2 linked regions of the Streptacidiphilus albus JL83 genome follow. The protein of the gene in region 1 binds, or shares a complex with, the protein of each later gene. Links are inferred from orthologs where the notes say so. Each region holds a gene or a part of one and is shown on either strand. Other genes may lie near its edges.

The links.
Region 2: the proteins of dnaN (region 1) and BS75_RS22605 are in contact, whole or in part, in a cryo-EM structure (PDB 8GIZ), measured with the Escherichia coli proteins. The link is inferred for Streptacidiphilus albus JL83 from one-to-one orthologs.

What each region holds. Positions count from the first base shown.
Region 1 is NZ_JQML01000001.1:4,849,064-4,852,358, forward strand. What follows is about bases 242-3,052. They hold dnaN (DNA polymerase III subunit beta), read left to right. Parts: upstream 242-987; coding sequence 988-2,118; downstream 2,119-3,052. Other genes in these bases: gnd (phosphogluconate dehydrogenase (NAD(+)-dependent, decarboxylating)), read left to right, coding at 2,339-3,052. In the rest of the region: chromosomal replication initiator protein DnaA, read left to right, coding at 1-2; more of gnd, read left to right, coding at 3,053-3,214; DNA replication/repair protein RecF, read left to right, coding at 3,280-3,295. UniProt on the Escherichia coli protein: Confers DNA tethering and processivity to DNA polymerases and other proteins. Acts as a clamp, forming a ring around DNA (a reaction catalyzed by the clamp-loading complex) which diffuses in an ATP-independent manner freely and bidirectionally along dsDNA.
Region 2 is NZ_JQML01000001.1:5,180,974-5,184,219, forward strand. What follows is about bases 1-2,990. They hold BS75_RS22605 (DNA polymerase III subunit gamma and tau), read left to right. Parts: upstream 1-344; coding sequence 345-2,636; downstream 2,637-2,990. Other genes in these bases: BS75_RS22610 (YbaB/EbfC family nucleoid-associated protein), read left to right, coding at 2,749-2,990. Outside these bases: more of BS75_RS22610, read left to right, coding at 2,991-3,090. UniProt on the Escherichia coli protein: Part of the beta sliding clamp loading complex, which hydrolyzes ATP to load the beta clamp onto primed DNA to form the DNA replication pre-initiation complex.

The DNA of each region.
Region 1 (3,295 bases):
GACCCCGGACGAGCCGGGTGGCGGGCGTCGGGACTCCGGTCCCGGCGCCCGCTTTCACGTTCCCGCCGGATCGGCGGGGCAGCGGCGGCACCGGCGAGGGCAGTGGCGGCACCGGCGGCGCCCCCGATCCGCGAATCGGCCGCCCGTACAGCTGCGCAGTCGATTCGAACGGCAGGGTCCGCAGGGGAGGTAGTCCACAGATTGCCGGAGTTTTCCCCGTCCACACCCTGGGGAGGACCGAGTTATCCAGAACCTCTCCACAGCGGCACCTCCGACCGAGGTGTTTGCCCAGCTCATCGGCCTGTGTACTTGTGGGCAAGGATTATCCACAGGCTGTGGAGAACTGAGGGGCCGTCAACCGGCCGCCAGAGTTGTCCACGCTCCGTCCCCAGGATCAGGGTACTTGTCCCCAGGTTTTCCACTGTTCTCCACAGGAATATCCCCAGTTCGGCAACATCGATCCGCATTTCACTGCCACGAGTGAAAGAGGCCACAGAGTGTTGCCAGAGGGGCTGGGGAGAACTGCCCCCAAACCTGGGGACGGCGCTGGGGAAAACCTGGGGACAACTCAACTGCCCTGTGGGGGAAGCACGCTACGTCCACAGCAGGCCCTGTTTGTCCACTGCCGGGTCCCCAGGTCAATGTGGATAAAAAATGGGCCCTGACCTGCTGAAGAAGGGGTTATCCACGGTATCCACAACACCTACTACTACTACTCAACATAGATAGCTGGAGCATGATCGAAAAGCAGGTGGGTGCCAAATCTGTGGACGAGCGGAACCCGACACGAGTTCGAGGCCTCTTCGGCCCATCTGCCTCGACCGTCGGTGGAGTGCGTCAGACTGTCCTTCGGCAACAGGCGCAGCAGCCGACCCGTTCGGTGGTTCACTGCACCTACTGGAACTGTCCCCACCCTGGGGACGGTCCCAAACAAGACGTGCCGAAGAAGCAGTCCCGACAGCAGCAGCACACAGGAGGCGGTTACCGGTGAAGTTCCGGGTCGAGCGTGACGTCCTCGCGGAGGCCGTGGCCTGGGCCGCGCGCAGCCTCCCGGCACGGCCTCCGGTGCCGGTGCTGGCCGGCCTGCTGCTGGCGGCGGACGAGGGCAAGCTGAGCCTCTCCGGGTTCGACTACGAGGTCTCCGCCCGGGTGGAGACCGAGGCCGACATCGACGAGCCGGGCACGGTCCTGGTCTCGGGCCGGCTGCTGGCCGACATCTCCCGCTCGCTGCCCAACCGACCGGTGGAGATCTCCACCGACGGTGTGCGCGTGATCGTGCTCTGCGGCAGCTCGCGGTTCACCCTGCCGACCCTGCCGGTGGACGAGTACCCGGCGCTGCCGCAGATGCCGACCGTCTCCGGCGTCGTCCCCGGGGACGCCTTCGCCGCCGCCGTCGCCCAGGTCGCCACCGCGGCCGGCCGCGACGACACCCTGCCGGTGCTCACCGGTGTCCGGGTGGAGATCGAGGGGGACCGGGTCACCCTGGCCGCCACCGACCGCTACCGCTTCGCCGTCCGCGAGCTGCTCTGGAAGCCGGAGCAGGAGGGCCTCTCCGCGGTCGCCCTGGTGCCCGCCAAGACGCTGCTGGACACCGCCAAGTCCCTCAGCGCCGGCGACGTCGTCAGCATCGCCCTGGCCGGCAGCGGCAAGGGCGAGGGCCTGATCGGCTTCGAGGGCGCCGGCCGCCGCACCACCACCCGGCTGCTGGAGGGCGAGTTCCCGAAGTTCCGGGCGCTGTTCCCGACCGAGTTCAACTCCATCGCCACCATCGAGACCCCGGCCTTCGTCGAGGCCGTGAAGCGTGTCTCGCTGGTCGCCGAGCGGAACACTCCGGTGCGGCTCAGCTTCGAGCAGGGCGTGTTGACCCTGGAGGCGGGCTCCGGCGACGACGCCCAGGCCACCGAGCGCGTCGACGCGGACCTGGAGGGCGACGACATCTCGATCGCCTTCAACCCGGCCTACCTGCTGGACGGCCTCTCGGCCATCGACTCGGCCATCGCCCAGCTGAGCTTCACCACGTCGACCAAGCCGGCCCTGCTCAGCGGCAAGCCCTCGCAGGACGCCGAGGCGGACGAGGCGTACAAGTACTTGATCATGCCGGTGCGGTTGTCCGGCTGAAAAGGGTTGGAGCATGCCGGTGCGGTGGTCCGGCTGAAAAAGGGTTGGCGCACGCTGGGTGCCCCGATGGAGCGACTTCGCCGGGGCACCCACCGGCCGTTCCGGGCCGGTACCGCAGATGGGCCCCTACGCCCGGTGCCGGGGTACCCCCGGGCGTAGGCTCGCCCCGTGGCGGCAAGGGGGCCGCGCGTCGGTAGTCACCTCGAACGAAGGACTTGTGATGGAGCTCGGACTGATCGGTCTCGGCAAGATGGGCGGCAACATGCGCGAGCGCATCCGCCGCGCGGGCCACACCGTCGTCGGCTACGACCGCAACCCTGACCTGGCCGACGTGGCGAGCCTCAAGGAACTGGTCAGCACGCTCCACGCGCCGCGTGTGGTCTGGGTGATGGTTCCGGCCGGCGCCCCGACCCAGGCCACCGTCGACGAGCTCGCCGAGCTGCTGGAGCCCGGCGACGTGGTCGTGGACGGCGGCAACTCCCGTTGGACGGACGACGAGAAGCACGCCGCCGAGCTGGCCGCCAAGGGCATCGGCTTCGTCGACTGCGGTGTCTCCGGCGGCGTCTGGGGCCTGCAGAACGGCTACGCGCTGATGTACGGCGGCGAGGCCGCGGACATCGCCAAGGTCCAGCCGATCTTCGACGCGCTGAAGCCCGAGGGCGACTTCGGCTCCGTCCACGCGGGCAAGGTCGGCGCCGGCCACTTCGCCAAGATGGTCCACAACGGCATCGAGTACGCCATGATGCAGGCCTACGCCGAGGGTTGGGAGCTGCTTGAGGCCGTGGACTCGGTCACCGACGTCCGCGAGGTCTTCCGCAGCTGGCAGGAGGGCACGGTCATCCGTTCCTGGCTGCTGGACCTGGCCGTCAACGCCCTGGACGACGACGAGCACCTGGCGAAGCTCAAGGGCTTCGCCCAGGACTCGGGCGAGGGCCGCTGGACGGTCGAGGCCGCCATCGACCACGCCGTGCCGCTGCCCGCGATCACCGCCAGCCTGTTCGCCCGGTTCGCCTCGCGCCAGGACGACTCCCCGCAGATGAAGATGATCGCCGCGCTGCGCAACCAGTTCGGCGGCCACGCGGTCGAGTCCAAGTAGTACCGACAGACCGCGGCAGTACCGGGCAGTCCGACGACGAGCAGAAGGCCGACGAGAACCAGACCATGCACGTCGCGCATC
Region 2 (3,246 bases), 330 kb from region 1 along the record:
GAGGGGTTGCCCCCAACACGCTTTCCAAGCGTGCGCCCTAGGCCACTAGGCGAATCCTCCGTGGGAGAGCTTACTAGACGTTTGGGGGTGCTCGCGAACATGTAGCCGGGGCTCCGACCTGCGGGGTGGTCGGCGGGTGTCCGGACGGGTCCTCCGTACGGGTGGCGTCACGGATCACCCCGGGTATCCGGTACGCTGTTCCACAGCCCCTCGTGTGGCGCTATCTCGCTGAACCCCCCCAGGGCCGGAAGGCAGCAAGGGTAAGTGGGCTCTGGCGGGTGCACGGGGGTCCTGTCGTTTCCAGAGGCCTCCGCTTGTCAGTGGGGACCGTTAGGGTCAGTGACGTGTCGCTCGCTCTCTATCGCCGCTATCGCCCCGAGACCTTCGCCGAGGTCATCGGTCAGGAGCACGTCACCGGTCCGCTCCAGCAGGCGCTGCGCAACAACCGGGTCAACCACGCCTACCTCTTCAGCGGCCCGCGCGGCTGCGGCAAGACCACCAGCGCGCGCATCCTCGCTCGTTGCCTCAACTGCGAGCAGGGGCCCACACCCACGCCCTGCGGCGTCTGCCTGTCGTGCACCGACCTGGCGCGCGGCGGTCCCGGGTCCATCGACGTGATCGAGATCGACGCCGCCTCGCACGGTGGTGTCGACGACACGCGTGACCTGCGGGAGAAGGCGTTCTTCGCCCCCGCATCCAGTCGCTACAAGATCTACATCATTGACGAGGCCCACATGGTCTCGACGGCCGGCTTCAACGCCCTGCTGAAGGTCGTCGAGGAGCCCCCGGAGCATCTGAAGTTCATCTTCGCGACGACCGAGCCCGAGAAGGTCATCGGGACGATCCGCTCGCGCACCCATCACTACCCGTTCCGGCTGGTCCCGCCGGGCACGCTGCGCGACTACCTCGCCCAGGTCTGCGGGCAGGAGGGGATCCAGGTCGAGGACGCGGTCTATCCGCTGGTGGTCCGGGCCGGGGCGGGCTCCGTGCGTGACTCGATGTCGGTGATGGACCAGCTCCTGGCCGGCTCGGACGCCGGCGGTGTGACCTACAGCATGGCCACCGCGCTGCTCGGCTACACCGACGCCGGGCTGCTGGACGAGGTGACCGACGCCTTCGCCGCACAGGACGGCGCCTCGGTCTTCGGGATGGTCGACCGTGTGATCGAGGGCGGCCACGACCCGCGCCGCTTCGTGGCCGATCTGCTGGAGCGGCTGCGCGACCTGGTCATCCTCTCCGCCGTCCCGGACGCGGGTGAGAAGGGCCTGATCGACGCGCCCGCCGACCGGATCGCGCTGATGGAGCAGCAGGCCGGGCGCTTCGGCGCGGCCGAGCTGAGCCGTGCCGCCGACATCGTCAACACCGGGCTGACGGAGATGCGCGGGGCGACCTCGCCCAGGCTGCAGCTGGAGCTGATCTGCGCCCGGGTCATGCTGCCCGGTGCATACGACGACGCCCGGTCCGTCCAGGCCCGGTTGGACAAGCTGGAACGCCGGTCGGCCTTCGGCGGCGGCGGGGTGGAGGGCATGGCCGTGCCGATGGCGGTCGGCCCGTCTGTGGCGGCTCCGATGACGGCCCCGGGCCCGATGACCGCCCCGGGCCCGATCGCGGCCTCCGCCCCGGGGCCGGTGACGGCTCCGGCAGCGACGGTTCCGGCGCCGATGCCGGCAGCCGCGCCGATCGCCTCCGCGCCCGTGCCCGGGGCGCAGGCCCCCGGATCCGGCGCCTGGCCGGTGGCGCGCAGTTTCGCCGCAACGCCGACGACGGCTGCGCCCGCCGCGCCCGCCGCGGCGGCTCCGGTCGTGCCGCAGGCACCCGCGCCTGTGGCCCAGCCCGCACCCGCTCCCCAGCCCGCGCCGACTGCCCAGCCCGCGCCCGTGGCGCAGCCTTCGCCGGCCGCCCAGGGCGGGGCCGGCGAGGTGCGGCGGATGTGGCCGCAGATCCTGGAGGCCGTGAAGGGCCGCCGCCGGGTCACCTGGATGCTGGTGCAGCAGGCGCAGGTCGCCGGATTCGACGGCAGCACGCTCCAGCTGGCCTTCGAGCACGCCGGCACCCGAGACGGCTTCGTCAACGGCGGCCATGACGACATCCTGCGCCAGGCGATGCAGGACGCCCTGGGCGTCTCCTGGAAGATCGACTGCGTGATCGACCCCTCCGGTGGCGGCCGTGGCCCGAGCGGCCCCGGTGCTCCCGGTGGTGGCGGGTCCGGCGGCGGCTGGGGTTCCGGCGCGCCCGCGGCGCCCGTCGGGCCCGGGCCGGGCCCGTCGCAGCAGTTCCAGCCTCCGCAGCAGCAGGCCCAGCCCCCGCAGGCGTTCGCAGGATCGGGGCCGGGGGCCGGGACGGGGACGATGCAGGCGACGGCCGCGCCGGTCCAGGCGCCCTCGGCCGCCGCGCCGCAGGCCGCCGCGGCTCCGCAGCCGGTGCCGCAGACGCCGTCGGCCTACAGTGCTCCGTCCTACAGCGCTCCGGCCTCGGCACCGGTGCCCGACCTGCCGCCGCCGTTCCCGGACTCGCCCGACGACGAGGTTCCGGAGGAGGACGGCCCGGCCTACGCCATGGGTTCGATCTCCGGCCAGGAGCTGATCATCCGGGAACTGGGCGCGACTGTGATCGAGGAGATCGAGCACAACCGCTAGGTGGGTCCTGGCTGACGGTCCGGCCGCGTAGGCTCGCACCGTACGGTCCCGAGACGTACGGCTGTGCGCCGTACGGACGGGCAGCCATGACTTTTGACGTCAGGAGCACATCATGTTCCCCGGTGGCGGACAGCCCGACATGCAGGCACTGCTTCAGCAGGCCCAGCAGATGCAGCAGCAACTCGCCCAGGCCCAGGAGCAGCTGGCGGCGGCCACCGTGCAGGGCACGGCCGGCGGCGGCCTGGTCACGGCGACGGTCAGCGGCGCGGGTGAGCTGAAGGCCCTGGTCATCGACCCCAAGGCGGTCGACCCGGAGGACACGGAGACCCTGGCGGACCTGGTCCTCGCTGCGGTCCGGGACGCCACGTCGGCCGCGCAGCGGCTCGCCGCCGAGCGCCTGGGCCCGCTGGCCCAGGGGCTGGGCGGCGGGGGCATCCCCGGACTGCCCTTCTGAGCCAGGGCCGGCACGCGGCGGCCTGGCCAGGGCCTGCACGCGGCGGCCCGGGCACCGGCCCGGCCAGGGCCGGCACGCGGCGGCCGGGCACCGGCCCGGCACGGGCAGGGGCACAGCCCCGCACTTCTCCGACTTCCTGAAGACTTCCGTACGCCC